DNA from 3 places in the Hydrogenophaga sp. PBL-H3 genome. Region 1 is predicted to be linked to each of the others. Evidence: predicted binding sites of a transcription regulator. Region 1 holds the regulator's gene; each other region holds the start of a gene.
What was found. Region 1 encodes LexA, which represses DNA repair genes until DNA is damaged. Its sites were predicted from a motif close to ACTGTATNNNNATACAGT; they were not measured.
Positions count from the first base shown of each region.

Region 1 (6,127 bases):
CTCAGCCGCAGGTGCAACGACAGCACGTCAGCCGAGGCGAAAAATGCCTCCCGGCTCTCTGCCGCCTCGAAGCCGTCGGCCACCGCACTGGCCCGTGACGCTTCGCTGCCCCAGATCACCACGCGCATGCCGAACGCGCGACCGTAGCCTGCCACCAATTGGCCAATGCGCCCGTAGCTCCAGACCCCGAGTGTCTTGCCGCGCAGCACCATGCCGACACCGAAGTTGGTCGGCATGGCGGAAGACTTGAGCCCGGCTTGCTGCCAAGCCCCATGCTTCAGGTTGGACACGTATTGGGGAATCCTGCGCATCGAGGCCATGATCAAGGCCCAGGTGAGTTCGGCCGTCGACACGGGCGAGCCCACACCTTCGGCCACCGCAATGCCGCGCTCGGTGCAGGCTGCCACATCAAGATGCGCCCCCACTCGCCCCGTTTGAGCGATGAGTTTGAGGCGCGGCAGTTTTTCGATGAGCTGGCGAGAAATCTGGGTTCGCTCACGGATCAGCACCAGCACGTCGGCGTCACGCAGGCGGATTGACAGCTGGCCGACACCCTTGACGGTGTTGGTGAACACCTTGGCAGGGTAAGACTCCAGCTTCTCTGCGCATTTCAGCTTTCGAACCGCGTCCTGGTAGTCGTCAAGAATCACTATGTTCATGCGCCTATTGTGCCCGCGCGGCCCAGGCTGGTCGCTCTTTTGCCTCAGGCTGCGCGGGCCATGGATGCCTGTTCCAGCGCAGCGAGGCGGTCCAGTTCGGCACACACATCGTTGATGGGTCCAGATATGACCAGACGCATGTCGGGTCGCTTCACTGGCCGCACGTCGGCCTGGCGCAGCACGCGCACCCGACACAAGGACGCTGCGCCTGGCTCACTCGCCTGGCTTTGGCGAGTCTGAGGCGTGGCGCTGTTGGCCGCTTCCCTGTTCAACCAGCCCGCACGGGTAAAACGTTGCATGGCCCTGGCTGCCACCGCTGAAGCGGCCGGGCGGGCATCGCGTTGTGAAGGCATGGGCAACCAGCAGTCGATCAACTGCAGGGGGGCGCGCCACGTGTTGGTATTGAAGATTTTTCCCATGCGAAACTCCAGATGAGGGGTTGAACACAGGCAGGATTGGAAGGAAGTTGCCAACGCAGGGATGTGTCCACATGACGAGCCGTTCGCTCGTCGGACCAAACGCCCGCCACCTGCTGAGGCAACGCGACCCGAAGGTCAGAGTTGGAAGCTGTTGCGGATGAGGCCCACGGCGAGGCCTTCTATTTCGAACGGTTCACCGGGCTCGACCACGATGGTTTTGTAGTCCGGGTTCTCGGCGTGAAGCTCGATGACGTTTTGCCGGCGCATGAACCGCTTGACGGTCACATCGTCTCCCAGCCGAGCCACCACGATCTGGCCATTCTTGGCTTCCTTGGCGGACTTCACCGCGAGCAGATCGCCATCGATGATGCCGACGTCGCGCATGGACATGCCACGGACCTTGAGCAGGTAATCCGGTTCTCGCTGGAACAGGCTGCGTTCCACGTGATAGGTCTGATCCACGTGTTCTTGCGCCAGGATGGGCGAGCCAGCCGCCACACGCCCAATGAGGGGCAGCATGAGCTGGGCCAGGCTGGGGAGCGGGAGTGTAAGCTGACGCCCACGTGAATCGTTGATGGAGCGCAGGTCTTCGCTGCGCAGACGGATGCCACGCGATGTGCCGCTGACCAATTCGATCACGCCTTTGCGTGCCAGGGCCTGCAAGTGTTCCTCGGCCGCGTTGGCCGACTTGAAGCCGAGCTCGCTGGCGATCTCGGCACGCGTTGGCGGCGAACCTGTGCGTGCAATGGCGGTCTGGATGAGTTCCAGAATCTGCTGTTGCCGGGCGGTGAGCTTGGGCGTGGTGGCGGGCATGTCGAGCATGTGAACCTCATCGGGGTGGATGCTTAACCGGGCGGGGTATCCGATCGGTAAGTCACTGTTTTCTTATCCAGTGGCTGTATTTTTAACCAGTTCAAAGGACTTGGCAAGTGGTGAATGACAACCAGGCGCGTCGCCTTGTGGTTCTGGGTACCGGCGGAACGATTGCCGGACGCGCAACCCAGGCGAATGACAACGTGGGCTATGTGGCAGGACAGGTGGCTGTGAGCGAACTGGTGGCGATGGTTCCGATCCTGGCGGATTGTCCGGTGGACGTGGAGCAGGTCGCCCAGATCAACAGCAAGGACATGGTGCTGAGCGTGTGGCAAGCGCTGGCCCAGCGCGTGGCCGCGCACCTGGATAGGCCCGAGGTGGCCGGCATCGTGATCACACACGGCACCGACACGATCGAAGAGACTGCCTTTGTGTTGCAGACGTTGTTGATGCCGTCCAAACCGGTGGTGCTGACGTGCGCGATGCGTCCCGCCACCGCGCTGGTGCCCGACGGGCCACAGAACCTGAGCGATGCGGTAGCGGTGGCCCTGCATCCGCAGGCGAGTGGCGTGGTGGTCGTGTGCGCCGGGCGCATTCATGGCGCTCTGGACGTGGCCAAGGTGCACCCCTACAGGACGGACCCGTTTGGCTCAGGCGATGCGGGAGATCTGGGCTGCGTCGAAGAGGCGCGCTTGCGCATGTTCAGGCCCTGGCCGCAAGCCGTGAGCCGTGGCACGCACGATGCCGCAAGACTGCGCTCTTTGATGCGCGTTACCGCGCTTCCCCGCGTGGAATTGATGTTCAGTCACGCTGGCGCCGATGGCGAGATGGTGCGTGCCCTGCTCAGCCACAGCCCTGCAGGTGCGCAGCGGTTGCGCGGCATCGTCGTGGCGGGCACGGGCAACGGCACGGTGCACGACGATCTGTTGATCGCGTTGAAACAAGCACAGGCTCGTGGCGTCGACGTGGTCGTGGCCAGCCGGTGCGCGCAAGGCCGTGTGGTGCCGCACCCTGGCCAACCGCTGCCAGACTCGGCCGGGCTCTCGCCGGTCAAGGCGCGTCTGGCGCTGGCGTTGCAGTTGCTGGAGAGCTGAGATGCTGCTGGCTCTGGGTGCACATCCTTGGGCTTACCCCATGCTGGAGGTGGTGCATCTGATCGGTGTGGCCTTGATCCTGGGCAATCTGGTCTTGCTGGAGTTGCGCGTGTTCGGATGGGTGTCCGAGTTGCCAATGGAGCCGTTGGCCCGATTGAGCCTTGGGCTGGTGGGTCTGGGTTTCGGCCTGGCCACGATAACGGGTCTCTTGATGTTCGGCACACAGCCCGGGGAACTGCTGGCCAACCGTGTGTTCACAGTCAAAATCGCGTTGATCATGCTGGCTGGCTGCAATGCGGGCTGGTTCCATGCACGCCGTTCGCTGCAGCTCCAGGACGCGACTGCCCGCTTGAGCATGCTCGTGTCCTTGGTCATCTGGATTCTGGTCATCACCTGTGGGCGCTGGATTGCCTACGTCTAATGGAGACCCTCATGCAACGTCGTGAATTTGTGCAATTGGCAGCGCTGCTGGGCAGTGGCGGCGGTATCGCGGACGCCCTGGCACACCATGGCTGGAGCAGCTTTGATCAGAGCCGCCCGGTCTACCTGGAAGGCAAGGCTGCCGATGTGAGATGGCGCAACCCGCACGTCGAACTGGCGCTTGAGCTGCCCGAGACACTGCGTGTGCCTGCCGATCTCGCCCAACGAGCACTGCCAGCGCAGACCGCCGGTGTGGACGGGCCTGCCTTGCTGGCCAAGGCGGTGGTGCCGACCCGGCGCGATCGCCGATGGGAAGTCGAGTTGGCGCCGCTGTTTCGACTCGGGCAGTGGTAGATGCCCGAGATCAAGAACGGTGAGGCCCTCTCGTTGGTGGGCTTCACCTTCAAGGACGAGGCCGGCGCTGCCACCGTGCGGGCCGAATATGTGTTTTTGGGCGGCAAGGTCTACGGTCTGCGCTCAAGCCCGGCTTGAGACATGGCATGACACAAAAAAACCCGGCACAAGGCCGGGTCTTTCATGGGGGACGACGGATTACTTCGAGAGGGCCTCGAAGGCGCGCGCCGTGATGTCTTCGACCGAGCCCATGCCGCTGATGGCGCGGTATTGTGGGGCCGCAGCGGCGTCGGTGCGCGCCCAACTGCTGTAGTAATCCACCAGCGGGCGGGTCTGGGCGCTGTACACCTCCAGCCGCTTTTTCACGGTCTCTTCTTTGTCGTCTTCGCGCTGGATGAGCGGCTCGCCGGTCACGTCGTCCTTGCCTTCGACCTTGGGTGGGTTGAATTTCACGTGGTAGGTGCGGCCCGACGCAGGATGCGAGCGGCGCCCGCTCATGCGCTCAATGATCGCGTCAAAGGGCACGTCGATCTCCAGCACATAGTCGAGCTTGACGCCGGCGGCCTTCATGGCGTCGGCCTGGGGGATCGTGCGGGGGAAGCCGTCGAACAGGAAACCTCCCACGCAGTCGGGCTGCGCAATGCGCTCCTTCACCAGATTGATGATCAGGTCGTCGCTGACCAGACCGCCAGATTCCATGACAGCCTTGGCTTGCAGTCCCAGTGGAGTGCCTGCCTTGACTGCGGCACGCAGCATGTCGCCAGTGGAAATCTGGGGAATGCCGTACTTCTGGCAAATGAACGTCGCCTGCGTCCCTTTGCCGGCTCCCGGCGCGCCCAACAAAATCAGTCTCATCGCTTTCCTTCTTTGGTGTTTCAATGGCTTGGCCGCTTGTCTCGAGCGGCCGCCCAAGGCGTGGGGCCGGGGCGACCGTTCGAGGATAGCATGCACATCCTCGCGCCCGGCTTACAGCGGACGGCCTAGAAAGGGCTGCCCTGCAGGGTATGAGCCAATCCCAGATTCAGCCCTGAGAGAGCAGGTGACGGACCCTTTCGAGGTCCTGCGGCGTATCGACACCAGCACCGGGAGCGACAGCACTCAGATGCACCGCAATGCGCTCGCCATGCCACAACACGCGCAGCTGTTCCAGCGATTCGGTGGTCTCCAGCGGCGCAGGCTCCAGCCCCGGGAAGCGCCGCAGAAACCCCGCGCGGTACGCGTAGATACCCACATGTCGCCAGGGAGCGGGCGAGGGCAGCGCGGGAGTGCTGCTGGCCGCCATGCCGTCGCGCCACCATGGAATGGGCGCACGGCTGAAGTAAAGGGCCGTTTGCTGACGGTCCAGCACGACCTTGACGACGTTGGGATTCAGGAAGTCGGCCACCTGATCGATGGCGTGAGCCGCAGTGCTCATGACGCAATCGGTCCGGGCTTGCAAGTGGGCCGCCACGGCATTGATGAGTTCGGGATCGATCAGGGGCTCGTCGCCCTGCACATTGACCACCACCTCGCCGTCGGGCAAGCCCAGCAGGGCGCAGGCCTCGGCCAGCCGGTCGCTTCCGCTGGGGTGGTCGTTGCGGGTGAGGATGGACTCGACGCCGTGCGCCTTGCAGGCCTCGACGATGCGCACGTCGTCGGCCGCCACCACGCACATGCGCGCGCTGCTGAGCTGCGCTTGTCGGGCCACGCGAACGACCATGGGCAGGCCCGCGATGTCGGCCAGGGGTTTGTCGGGCAGGCGGGTGGAGGCCAGGCGAGCAGGGATCAGAACCGTGAAGCCGCACGACTGCTCGGGTGCGCTCATGGCAGGGGCGTGGGCGCGTTGGGCCTTGCGGCTTCTTCTTCCGTCAGGGGTCGTGCTTCATGCTCCAGCAAGATCGGGATGCCGTCGCGCACCGGATAGGCCAGACGCGCGCTTCGGGAGAGCAGTTCCTGGCTCTCGCGGTTGAAGATCAGGGGCCCTTTGGTGACGGGGCAGACCAGCAGTTCGAGCAGTTTGGTGTCCATCTCGCGATGATAGTCGCGCGGGTAGCCCGTGGTGCCGGTTCAGGGCGCGTGCTTGAGGCCTTCGAGGCGGTCGTCGAGCGCGTTGAAGAAGGCTGGCTCCGGCGTCATTTCGAGGGGCACGGCCCAGGCCTGCGGACGCAGGGCGGGTTGAACCCGGGCCAGCAGGGGGAACAACTTGATGGCATCCTTTTCGGTGCAGATCACGGTGCGCGCGGGGTCCTGGATCAAGGCTGTGTAGCCGGTCGCATCGGCGTGGTCGGGCAGGCCCAGTTCCAGCTCGGGTTGCACGCCTGCCGCATGCAACATGTCGAAAAACACCGAGGGCCTGGCGATGCCAGCCACGGCGGTCAGGCGGTGGCTG
Region 1 is NZ_CP044972.1:2,211,162-2,217,288, forward strand. Features, by position in the region: gene F9Z44_RS10305 (D-2-hydroxyacid dehydrogenase family protein) at 1-659, opposite strand, end outside; gene F9Z44_RS10310 (hypothetical protein) at 704-1,078, opposite strand; gene lexA (transcriptional repressor LexA) at 1,214-1,891, opposite strand; gene F9Z44_RS10320 (asparaginase) at 2,011-2,985, shown strand; gene F9Z44_RS10325 (hypothetical protein) at 2,987-3,406, shown strand; gene F9Z44_RS10330 (DUF6152 family protein) at 3,418-3,759, shown strand; gene F9Z44_RS23275 (hypothetical protein) at 3,760-3,897, shown strand; gene adk (adenylate kinase) at 3,958-4,614, opposite strand; gene kdsB (3-deoxy-manno-octulosonate cytidylyltransferase) at 4,781-5,563, opposite strand; gene F9Z44_RS10345 (Trm112 family protein) at 5,560-5,766, opposite strand; gene lpxK (tetraacyldisaccharide 4'-kinase) at 5,806-6,127, opposite strand, start outside.

Region 2 (6,127 bases), 950 kb from region 1:
CATTTCAGGTGGCGACCCTGGCCGCAGGCCACGTCCAGCACCGAGCCGCGGGGGGCTACAAGGTGCGACCATCGCTGCACCCACGCCGATGGCGCTTCCGTGCCGTGCATCAGAAACAGCTCCAGAGCTGGTCGGCCAGGCTCACCAGGAAACCCGGGCGGTTGTACAGCGTCAGCGTGCCCAGCAGCACTGCAAAGACGCCAGTCCACACCAGCGCGCGGATCGCCAGCGGTTTCATGCGGTCATCTCCATGCGCTGAGGGCCGCGCACGATGGGCGTCTCGCGCACCGGCAGGTTGATGAGGCCGGCGAACACGCCCAGCGCAATCGAGATGTACCAGACGATGTCGTAGCTGCCGGTGCGGTCGTACAAAACGCCGCCCAGCCACACGCCCATGAAGCTGCCGATCTGGTGGCTGAAGAACACGAAGCCGCCCAGCATGGACATGTGGGCCACACCGAAGATCTGCGCCACCACTGCGTTGGTCGGTGGGATGGTGGAGAGCCACAGCAGGCCCATGACGCTGGCGAACACGTACACGCTCATGGGCGACAGCGGCACGATGAGGAAGATGGCAATGACCACGGCGCGCGCGAAATAGATGAACGACAGGATGTGCCGCTTGGCCAGACGCTGCCCGAGCACGCCAGCCGCGTAGGTACCGAACACGTTGAAGAGCCCTATGAGTGCCAGCGCATAGCTGGCCACCTGAGGCGAGAGGCCATGGTCTTTCAGGTAGCTGGGCATGTGCACGCCGATGAACACCACCTGGAAGCCGCACACAAAGTAACCCGCCATGAGCAACTGGAAGCTGCGGTAGCGGAAGGCCTCGCGCAGCGCCTGCAAGATGGTCTGCTCGCGCGCTGGCGCGGTACCGCCTGCAAAACCGGGTTCGCGCAGCCCCCAGGCCAGCGGCACGATCAGCAGGACCGCGGCGCTCAGAACCAGCAGCGCCTCCTGCCAGCCGAAGCTGCTGATGAGCCAGCCTTCCACCGGCACCATGAGGAATTGGCCGAACGAGCCCGCAGCGGCGGCCACCCCCATGGCCCAGGATCGCTTCTCGGCCGAAATCTGCCGCCCGATCACGCCGTAGATCACCGCGTAGGTGGTGCCCGCCTGCGCGGCGCCGATCAGCACGCCGGCGGTGAGCGCAAACGTCATGGGCGTGGTGGTCAGGGCCATGCCGGTGAGGCCCAGTCCATAGAGCACCGCGCCACCGACCAGCACACGAAACGCGCCGAAGCGGTCGGCCGCCATGCCGGCGAAGATGCCGAACAGGCCCCATGAGAGGTTTTGAATGGCGAGCGCGAAAGCAAAGTTTTCGCGGGTCCAGCTTTGCGCCTGGATGATGGGCTGCAGCCACAGGCCGAAACCGTGGCGAATGCCCATGGACAGGGTGACGATCATGGCGCCACAGGCCAGGACCTGGAAGGTGGAGAGCGGAGCGCGGGGGGGTGGGGCAGAAGACATGCGGCGACTGTAGCGAAGAAGCCCTTGGCTTGCCTGTCGCCCGTGGCATCCGCTCTTGATATCGGTCTGCTCGATTGATGCCGTTGCGGAATTGCTGGCCATACGGTGAACGGGTATCTGTATTTTCATACAGTCTTTCGAGGCCGCCGTGCTTACAATCCGCCCCCATGGCCACCCAAACTCCCCCTGTTTATTCCGAAGGTTCGATCCGTGTCCTCAAGGGCCTGGAGCCTGTCAAGCAACGGCCGGGCATGTACACCCGGACCGACAACCCGCTGCACATCATCCAGGAGGTGCTCGACAACGCGGCCGACGAGGCCCTGGCCGGGCATGGCAAGAAAATCAAGGTCACCTTGCACACCGACGGATCGGTGAGTGTAGAAGACGACGGCCGCGGCATCCCGTTCGGTCTGCACCCCGAAGAAAAGGCGCCGGTGGTCGAACTCGTGTTCACCCGCCTGCACGCCGGTGGCAAGTTCGACAAGGGCAAGGGCGGCGCCTACAGTTTTTCGGGCGGCCTGCACGGCGTGGGTGTGAGCGTGACCAACGCGCTCTCGACCCGGCTGGAAGTGGTCAGCTACCGCGAAGGTCAGGTGGCGAAGCTCGCGTTTTCGGCCGGCGACGTCATCGAGGCCCTGGTCATCAGCCCCAAAGGCGAAGGTGACCGCAAGCAGGGCACCACGGTGCGCGCCTGGCCCGACGCCAAATATTTCGAATCCGCCACCCTTCCCATGGCCGAGCTCACCCACCTGCTGCGCAGCAAGGCGGTGCTGATGCCCGGCGTGACGGTGACCCTGGTGAACGAAAAAACCAAGGACGTTCAAACGTGGCTCTACAAAGGCGGCCTGCGCGACTACCTGCAGCAGACGCTCAACGGCGATCCGGTGATCCCGCTGTTTGAAGGCGAAGGTTTCGCCGACAGCGCGCACGACAGCTTTGCCGAAGGCGAGGGCGCGGCCTGGTGCGTGGCTTTCACCGAAGACGGACAGCCCGTGCGCGAGAGCTATGTGAACCTGATCCCCACCAGCGCGGGTGGCACGCACGAAAGCGGTTTGCGCGACGGCCTGTTCCAGGCGGTCAAGGGCTTCATCGAACTGCACGCGCTGCTGCCCAAGGGCGTGAAGCTGCTGCCGGAAGACGTGTTCGTGCGCGCCTCCTACGTGCTCTCCGCCAAGGTGCTCGACCCGCAGTTCCAGGGCCAGATCAAGGAGCGCCTGAACTCGCGCGACGCGGTGCGCCTGGTCGGCAGCTTCGTTCGGCCCACGCTGGAGCTCTGGCTCAACCAGCACGTGGACTACGGCAAGAAGCTCGCCGAACTGGCCATCAAGGCCGCACAAACGCGCCAGAAGGCGGGCCAGAAGGTGGAGAAGCGCAAAGGCTCGGGCGTGGCCGTGCTGCCCGGCAAGCTGACCGACTGCGAGAGCAAGGACCTGGCGCACAACGAAGTGTTTCTGGTCGAGGGCGATTCGGCCGGCGGCAGCGCCAAGATGGGCCGCGACAAGGAATGCCAGGCCGTGCTGCCGCTGCGCGGCAAGGTGCTCAACACCTGGGAGGTCGAGCGCGACCGGCTGTTTGCCAACAACGAAATCCACGACATCTCGGTGGCCATCGGCGTCGACCCGCACGGCCCCAACGACACGCCCGACCTGAGTGGCCTGCGCTACGGCAAGGTCTGCATCCTGTCGGATGCCGACGTGGACGGCTCGCACATCCAGGTGCTGCTGCTCACGCTTTTCTTCCGCCATTTCCCCAAGCTCATCGAAGCCGGCCACGTGTTCGTGGCGCGCCCGCCGCTGTTCCGTGTGGACGTGCCTGCGCGCGGCAAGAAGCCTGCGCTCAAGCAATACGCGCTGGACGACGGCGAGCTGCACGCCATCCTCGACAAGGCCGAAAAGGACGGCGTGGCGCGCGACAAATGCCAGATCAGCCGCTTCAAGGGCCTGGGCGAAATGAACGCCGAACAGCTCTGGGACACCACGCTCAACCCCGACACACGCCGCCTCATGCCGGTGGTGCTGGGAGCGATCAACTTCGCGGACACCGAAGCCCTCATCACCAAACTCATGGGCAAGGGCGAAGCCGCTTCGCGCCGCGAGCTCATGGAACTGCACGGCGACTCGGTCGACGTGGACATCTGACCCTTTTAGAACCGACGCATGTCCGACATCCTGAATCCTGAACTGCCCTTGTCCGAACCGGACGACGGCCTGAACCTCGCGAACTACGCGCAGCGCGCCTATCTCGAGTACGCGCTGTCGGTGGTCAAGGGCCGCGCGCTGCCCGACGTGTGCGACGGCCAGAAGCCGGTGCAGCGGCGCATCCTCTACAGCATGGACCGCATGGGCCTGGGCTTCAGCGGACCCAACAACAACACGGCCGCGCGCCCGGTGAAAAGTGCGCGCGTGGTCGGTGATGTGCTCGGCCGCTTCCACCCGCACGGCGACCAGGCCGCCTACGACGCGCTGGTGCGCATGGCGCAGGATTTTGCGCAGCGCTACCCGCTGATCGACGGGCAGGGCAACTTCGGTTCGCGCGACGGCGATGGTGCCGCCGCCATGCGCTACACCGAAGCGCGGCTGGCCAAGATCACCACGCTGCTGCTCGACGAGATCGACGAGGGCACGGTGGACTTCGTGCCCAACTACGACGGCTCCACAGTGGAGCCCAAGCAGCTGCCGGCGCGCCTGCCGTTCAACCTGCTCAACGGCGCTTCGGGTATTGCGGTCGGCCTGGCCACCGAGATCCCCAGCCACAACCTGCGCGAGGTGGCCGACGCCTGCGTGGCGCTGATCAAGGCGCCGAAGCTCACCGACGACGAACTCTTCGCCATCCTGCCCGGACCCGACTACCCCGGCGGCGGCCAGATCATCAGCCCGGCCAGCGACATCGTGGACGCCTATCGCACCGGGCGCGGCAGCCTCAAGGTGCGCGCGCGCTGGAAGATCGAAGAACTTGCGCGCGGCCAATGGCAGTTGGTCGTGACCGAGCTGCCGCCCGGCGTGAGCACGCAGCGCGTGCTGGAAGAAATTGAAGAGCTCACCAACCCCAAGGTGAAGGCCGGCAAGAAGGCGCTGACGCAGGAGCAGACACAGCTCAAGGCCAGCATCCTGATGGTGCTGGACGGCGTGCGCGACGAGTCGAGCAAGGATGCGCCGGTGCGCCTGCTGTTCGAGCCCAAGAGCAGCCGCATCGAGCAGCAGGAACTCATCACGGCGCTGCTGGCCCACACCAGCCTGGAAAGCTCCACGCCGATCAACCTCACCATGATCGGCATCGATGGCCGGCCGACGCAGAAGTCGCTGCGGCAGATGCTGGGCGAGTGGATCGAGTTCCGCCAGGGCACGATCACGCGCCGTTCGCAGCACCGCCTGACCAAGGTGCTGGACCGCATCCACATCCTGGAGGGCCGGCAGCTCGTGCTGCTCAACATCGACGAGGTGATCGCGATCATCCGCCAGGCGGACGATCCCAAGGCTGCGCTGATCGAACGCTTCAAGCTGAGCGACCGGCAGGCCGAGGACATTCTTGAAATCCGCTTGCGCCAGCTCGCGCGGTTGGAGGCCATCAAGATCGAGCAGGAGCTCAAGTCGCTCAAGGAAGAGCAGGGCAAGCTCGAAGACATTCTGGGCAACCCCGGCAGTCTGAAGCGACTGATGGTGAAAGAGATCGAGGCCGATGCGAAGACCTTCGCCGACGCGCGCCGCACGCTGATCCAGACCGAGAAGAAGGCCGTGGCCGAGATCAAGGTGGTGGACGAGCCGGTGACGGTGGTGGTGTCGAGCAAGGGCTGGGTGCGCGCACGCACCGGCCATGGCCACGAGGCCGGCAGCTTCGCGTTCAAGGCCGGCGACGGCCTGTACGGCACCTTTGAATGCCGCACGGTGGACACGATGATCGTCTTCGGCAGCAACGGCCGCGTTTACAGCGTGCCGGTGGCCAGCCTGCCCGGCGCACGCGGCGATGGTCAGCCCATCACCACCCTGATCGAACTGGAAAGTGGCACGCAGCCGTTGCACTACTTCGCCGGCCCGGCCAACGCCGCGCTGCTGCTTTCCGGCTCGGGGGGTTACGGCTTCCTGGCGACGGTGGAGAACATGGTTTCGCGCCAGCGCGGCGGCAAGACCTTCCTGAACCTGGGCGAGGGTGAAACGCCCTGCGCGCCGTCTCACGCGGCGTTCACCTCAGGCAGTCAACCGCTGAATGCCGCTACACACGTGTGTTGCGCTTCTACGGGCGGGCGCATCCTCACTTTCGAGATCGGCGAACTCAAGCTGATGGAGAAGGGTGGCCGCGGGCTGATGCTGATCGACCTCGAACCCAAGGACACGCTGGCCGGTGCGGCGGCCTACACCCGCAGCGTGAAGATCGAAGGCATCGGACGCGGCGGCAAGGAACGCGACGAAACGCTGGAAATCCGCAGTCTGAACAACGCACGTGCGGCGCGCGGTCGCAAAGGCAAGGCTGCCGACCTGGGTTTCAAACCCAGCCGCGTCACGCGGGTGGAGTGACCATGAGCAGCGGAGAACTGACCGGGATCGTGATCGCCGCCGCCGTGGCGGTGCTCGCGTTCGGCGTCACCCGAATGGCGGTGCGCCACTTTGCGCGAAAGCGTGCAACCCAGGATGAGGTCGCTGCACAAGTCACCCAGAGCCGTCAG
Region 2 is NZ_CP044972.1:1,259,839-1,265,965, forward strand. Features, by position in the region: gene F9Z44_RS06085 (class I SAM-dependent methyltransferase) at 1-110, opposite strand, end outside; gene F9Z44_RS23120 (hypothetical protein) at 110-238, opposite strand; gene F9Z44_RS06090 (MFS transporter) at 235-1,470, opposite strand; gene F9Z44_RS06095 (DNA topoisomerase IV subunit B) at 1,638-3,608, shown strand; gene parC (DNA topoisomerase IV subunit A) at 3,627-5,978, shown strand; gene F9Z44_RS06105 (hypothetical protein) at 5,981-6,127, shown strand, end outside.
Region 2: a site for LexA is predicted at 1,587-1,604, ahead of F9Z44_RS06095 (DNA topoisomerase IV subunit B). Genes of this name have one in related genera too.

Region 3 (6,127 bases), 560 kb from region 1:
GTTCGGCAAGCTGGTCAAGGACGCGAAGGTCGTGATCGAGTGAGTCTGCGCAGCGGTGGTTGGAGGTCCTAACGGGCCTTCTTGACGTATGCGTCGGGCACCACCGACCGGGCTTTTGCCAGCGCCGTGTTGGCGTCGTCCCTTGAATCGAACGGTCCCAGGGTCACCACCCACAGGCTCGGCGTGAGCAAGGCGTATTGGCTGGAGTCGACCAGCACAGGGAGCATGCCCGCGCGCTGCATCGCAGCGAGGTGTTGGTCGGCGGCTGCGCGTTCGGCTCGTGCAAAGGAGCCCACCACCACAAGCCAGGCGCCCGTGGGCACGGACGGTGGCGTGGCTGCGGTCGATGAAGCGGGCACAGGGGGTTGCGATGTTTGCGGGACCTCCGGGCGGTTGTCGTTCGGGCGCAGGGCCAACACGCCGATGCCCAGGGCAGCCAGAGTCAACAGCGCGACCCACCCCATGCGTTGCAACTGGGGTGGCCTGGCTGGTTGGGATGGTGGGTCTGCGGAAGGGGGCGGATTCTGGGGCGGCAGCGCTGCGGGCTTGGTCGTTGTGGGTGCATCCAGCAGCCGGTGCAGGTCGTTCAACAGTTCGGTGAAGCGCTCGGAGTGCTCGCCGGGTTGCCACTCGGAAAGGTCGGCGGCCTGGATTTCGCGGAACCCTCGGGGTGGTTGCACGCGGTCCAGCAACACAGGCACGAGCACCTGGCGGGTTTTGCCCTCGTCGGCCTCTTCGGCGACCCATTGTGACTCGATCGAATGCCGCGACCAGGCCACCACAACACAGCGCGCGTTTTGCAGTCCAGCGCCGATGTGGCTGCGCCAAGTCTGTCCGGTGGGGATCCGCCTGTCCCAGAAGAGGCCCCATCCCTGTGCCTCGAACGCGGCCACCAAGGGGCGGACCCGGGCCTCGTCTTCGCGCGAGTAGCTCAGAAAGATGTCTGCCATGAAATCCCCCGCTCAAAAACGCCCACATTAGTTCGAAAGCACTGGGTTGGCTACTCCCATTCGGGCGTTCGCTGGAGGGTTCTGTCCCACACACTGGACAGGGTTCGACCTTTAAGATACTGTACACATATACAGTATTGATCGGCCTCCCCAACCCCACCCGGACACCCCGCCATGCATCCCGCCCTCGACTGGCAGGAGGACGATCCGTCTTCCACGCTGATGTTTTCACCCCCGCCCAAGCAGCCGCGCCCGGCCCGCCTGCCCGGTGAGTTGCCCATGGCCGTGGCCGCGGCCATCTGGCGCGGCGACCAGCTCGGCGGCCCGGTCTCGGCCGTGCTGTCCAGCGGCTTCGAGGCGCTGGACGCGCAGTTGCCCGGCGGCGGCTGGCCATGTCACGGCGTCATTGAGATCCTCGCGTCGCAGAGCGGCATGTTGGAGTGGCGCCTGCTCGGGCCGGCGCTGCGCCAGGTGTGTGCCGCTGGCCGCGCGGTGGTGGTGGTGGGGCCGCCCAAGGCACCGCACCTGCCGGGTCTGCGCTTCGAGGGCATCGACGAGCGCCACCTGGTGTGGGTGCGGGCCGACACGGCTGCGGAGCGCCTGTGGTCGGCCGAACAACTGATCAAGGCCAATGCCTGCGGTGCGCTGGTGGTGTGGCTCCCGCAGGCGCGGGCCGAGCAGGTGCGCCGCCTGCAGGTGCTGGCCGCCAGTTGCGAAGGCCCGGTGTTTTTGTGCCGACCGAGTGCGGCGGTGCGCGAATCGTCGGCCGCGCCGCTGCGTCTGATGGCCCGTGTGGGGCTGGACTGGGAACTGCACCTGGACATCGTCAAACGCAAGGGCCCGCCGCTGCAGAACACGCTGCGCCTGGGCTCGGTGCCCGGGGGCCTGCGCGCCATCCTCACGCCGCGGCTGCGTTTCCCCAGCCGCCTGTTGCCCTCCGATGTGTCCCGAGAGGCCGACCATGTTGTGGTCAGCACTCCTGCTCCCGACCGCCCCCACCGCGCCGTCCACTGAGGCGGCGCGCCGTGCCGTGGCCACCTGGGCGTTGCAGTTCACGCCCCGCGTGGCGCTGGCCGACGGCGCGGTGCTCATGGAGGTGGCGGCGAGCGTGCGCCTGTTTGGTGGCCGGCGCGCGCTGCGCGACCGCGTGGTGGCCGAGAGCGCGCAGCTCGGCGTGACGCAGGTGGCCTGGGCAGCCAACAGCCTGGCCGCGCTGGCGCTGGCGCGCGCCGGTCTGGAGAACGGCTTCAGGCAACCGCTGCCGGTGCTGCTCGATGCCTTGCCCATGCAGGTGCTGAGCGCGGTGCTCCCGCACCAGCGCACGCTGGCGCACATCGGCTGCCGCACGCTGGGCGACGTGCGCGCGCTGCCGCGCGGTGGGGTGGGCCGGCGCTTTGACAAGCAGTTGCTGCAGGCGCTCGACCAGGCCTACGGCGCCGAGCCCGAGGCGCATGTGTGGGTGGCGCTGCCCGAACGGTTCGAGGAGCGGCTGGAGCTCATGGCGCGCGTGGAGCAGGCGCCGGCCCTGCTGTGGGGCGCGCGGCGTTTGCTGCTGGTCATGAGCGGCTGGCTGGCGGCGCGGCGCGCGGGTGTCACGGCCTTCACGCTGCGCTGGGCGCACGACGCCATGCGAGCGCGCGACGCGGGCGAGGGCGGCGAGATCACGGTGCGCACGGCCGAGCCCACGCGCGACACCGAACACCTCTGCCGCCTGCTCGCCGAGCACCTGGCCCATGTGCAGCTGCTCGCGCCCGTGGGCGACCTGCATCTGCTGGCTGGCGAGGTGCAACCGTTGCACGACGTGAGCGCTTCGCTGCTGCCCGACACCGTGCGCCAGGGCGAGACGCTGCACCTGGTGCTGGAGCGGCTGGCCGCGCGCCTGGGGCCGGGGCGCGTGCTGCGCCCGGTGGTACAGCCCGACCACCGCCAGGAATGGATGTGCCGCTGGCAGAGCGCGCCCGAGCCGCTGCCGCGCAAGCTGGCGCCCGACACCGGCCTGCCACAGCCCACCTTCGTGCTGCCCGAGCCGCTGAAGCTGCTGGTGCGCGGCAACCGGCCGATCTACCAGGGCGAACTGCAACTGCTCGCCGGCCCGCAGCGGGTGGAGGGCGGTTGGTGGGACCGGGTGGACGGTGCGGGTGCCACACGCAATGTGGTGCGGGATTACTGGGTGGCGCTGTCAGTGAAAGCGGGGGTGTTGTGGATCTTCCAGACGCGGCTGGATGAGGCGCCCGCGTGGTACCTGCACGGGCACTTTGCATGAGGCCGGCCCCCATCCCAGCCTTCCCCCAGAGGGGGAAGGAGCCAGGCACGTGCTCCGGTGAGATGTCTTGCTCCTTCCCCCCTTGGGGGAAGGCTGGGATGGGGGCTCCCCCGCCATGAAGCTGCCCGACTACGCCGAGCTGCGCTGCATCTCCAACTTCACCTTCCTGCGCGGTGCCAGCCACGCCGAAGAACTGGTGGAGCGCGCCAAGGCGCTGGGCTACCGCGCGCTCGCGCTGGTGGACGAATGTTCCCTGGCCGGCGTGGTGCGGGCCCACGTGGCCGCCAAAAAAAACGGCCTGCCCCTGCTGGTGGGCAGCCAGTTCCGGGTGCAATGCAGTGCTCCCCTGAACCCGTTCACCCTCATCGTGCTGGCCTGCAACCTCAACGGTTACGGCAACCTGTGCGAGTTCATCACGCATCTGCGCCGCACATCACCCAAGGGCACCTACCGCCTCACGCTGGGCGCCATCCGCGCCGAGGCGCTGGCCGACTGCGTGGTGATCGCCGTGCCCGATCGCGACAGCGACCAGGACCCGATGGACACAGTAGCGCGCTGGCTGCTGCAGCATTTCATGGGCCGCTGCTGGCTGGGTGTGACGCAACTGCGCCGGCTCGACGACGAGATGCTGCTGCACAAGCTGCGCCAGAGCAGCGCGCTCACCGCCGTGCCGCTGGTGGCCGTGGGTGATGTGCACATGCACGTGCGCTCGCGCAAGCCGCTGCAGGACGTGCTCACCGCCACGCGCATCGGCCAGCCGCTGAGCGCCTGCGGGCTGGCGCTGCAGCCCAATGCCGAGCAGCACCTGCGTTCGCGCCTCACCCTGGGCCAGTGCTATCCACCCGAGTTGCTGGCCGAGACACTGGTGGTGGCGGCGCGCTGCGCCTTCTCGCTCGACGAGCTGCGCTACCAGTACCCCAGCGAGGTGGTGCCCGAGGGGCAGACGCCGTCGTCCTGGCTGCGGCAGCTGACGCTGGAGGGGGCCGCCTGGCGCTGGCCGCAGGGCACGCCCGAGCGGTTCGTGAAGCAGATCGAGCACGAGCTTGAACTGATCGCCGACATGAAGTACGAGCACTACTTTTTGACCGTCAACGACATCGTGAGCTTCGCGCGCTCGCAGAACATCTTGTGCCAGGGCCGGGGCTCGGCGGCCAACAGCGTGGTCTGTTACTGCCTGGGCATCACCGCGGTGGACCCGGAGCGCACGGGCTTGTTGTTCGAGCGTTTCATCTCGCGCGAACGCAACGAGCCGCCCGACATCGACGTGGACTTTGAACACGAGCGGCGCGAGGAGGTCATCCAGTACCTGTACAAAAAATACGGCCGCGAACGCGCCGCACTCACCGCCACCGTCATCAGCTACCGCCCGCGCAGCGCCCTGCGCGACGTGGGCAAGGCCCTGGGGTTTGCCGAGGGCGCGCTCGATGTGCTGGCCAAGAGCACGCGCTGGTGGGACGGGCGCGCCATCGAGCCCGAGCGACTTCTGGAGGCTGGGCTCAACCCCGACGACCTCGCGGTGCGCCAGCTGCTGCAGCTCACCACGCAGCTCATGGGTTTTCCGCGCCACCTCTCGCAGCACACCGGCGGTTTTGTGCTCACTCAGTTGCCGCTTTCGCGCCTGGTGCCGATCGAGAACGCCAGCATGAAAGACCGCACCGTGATCGAGTGGGACAAGGACGACCTGGATGCGCTCGGTCTGCTCAAGGTGGACGTGCTCGCGCTCGGCATGCTCACCGCCTTGCGCAAGGCCATGGCGCTCATCGGCGCGAAACAGGACCGCAGCTTCACCCTGCAAGACATTCCCGAAGGCGACGGGCCCACCTACGACATGATCTGCGCCGCCGACACCGTGGGTGTGTTCCAGATCGAGAGCCGCGCGCAGATGAGCATGTTGCCGCGCCTCAAACCCCGGTGTTATTACGACCTGGTGATCGAGGTCGCGCTGGTGCGCCCCGGCCCCATCCAGGGCGGCGCGGTGCACCCGTATCTGGACCGCCGGCAGGGCAAGCTGCCGGTGAGCTACCCCGGCCCGCGCGACGGAGCCGACCTGAAAGAAGCCCTGGGCCGCACGCTGGGCATCCCCATCTTTCAGGAGCAGTGCATGCAGATCGCGGTGTTGGCAGCCGGCTTCACACCCGGCGAGGCCGACGCCCTGCGCCGCGCCATGGCCGCGTGGAAACGCGGCGGCAACCTGCAGCAATACGAGCGCCGCCTGGTCGACGGCATGACCGCGCGTGGCTACGAGACCGAGTTCGCCCAAAGCGTGTACGAGCAGATCAAGGGCTTCTCCAGCTACGGCTTCCCCGAGAGCCATGCCGCGAGCTTTGCCCTGCTGGTCTATGTGAGCTGCTGGATCAAACACCACCACCCCGCCGAATTCCTGGTGGCCATGCTCAACAGCCAGCCGCTGGGCTTCTACACCCCCAGCCAGCTGGTGCAGGACGCGAAGCGCCATGGAGTCGAGGTGCGGCCGGCGGACGTGGTGCACAGCGACTGGGACTGCACGCTGGAAGGGCTTGACCCCCTCTCCCCCTGGGAGAGGGCAGGGGTGAGGGCCCGCCCGCCAACCATGCCCACCGTGCGCCTGGGCCTGCGCCTGATCTCGGGCTTGAAGCGTGAAACCGCCGAGCGCATCGTCATCGCCCGCGCCAGCCAACCCTTCACCACCACCCAAGACCTCGCCCGCCGAGCGAACCTCGATCAACCGCAGATGAAGCTGCTCGCCGCCGCCGACGCGCTGAAAAGCCTGAGCGGCCACCGCCGCCAGCAGGTGTGGGACGCCGCCGCCCTCAGGACCGCACCCGAGCTGATGAAGGACGCCCCCATCGACGAAGCCCCGCTGGCCTTGCCCGAAGCCCCCGAAGGCGAAGCCATCGTGTGGGACTACGACAGCCTGGGTCTCACCCTGCGCCGC
Region 3 is NZ_CP044972.1:2,770,814-2,776,940, reverse strand. Features, by position in the region: gene F9Z44_RS12780 (Bug family tripartite tricarboxylate transporter substrate binding protein) at 1-43, shown strand, start outside; gene F9Z44_RS12775 (TIR domain-containing protein) at 69-950, opposite strand; gene imuA (translesion DNA synthesis-associated protein ImuA) at 1,125-1,964, shown strand; gene F9Z44_RS12765 (Y-family DNA polymerase) at 1,912-3,213, shown strand; gene F9Z44_RS12760 (error-prone DNA polymerase) at 3,329-6,127, shown strand, end outside.
Region 3: a site for LexA is predicted at 1,069-1,086, ahead of imuA (translesion DNA synthesis-associated protein ImuA). Genes of this name have one in related genera too.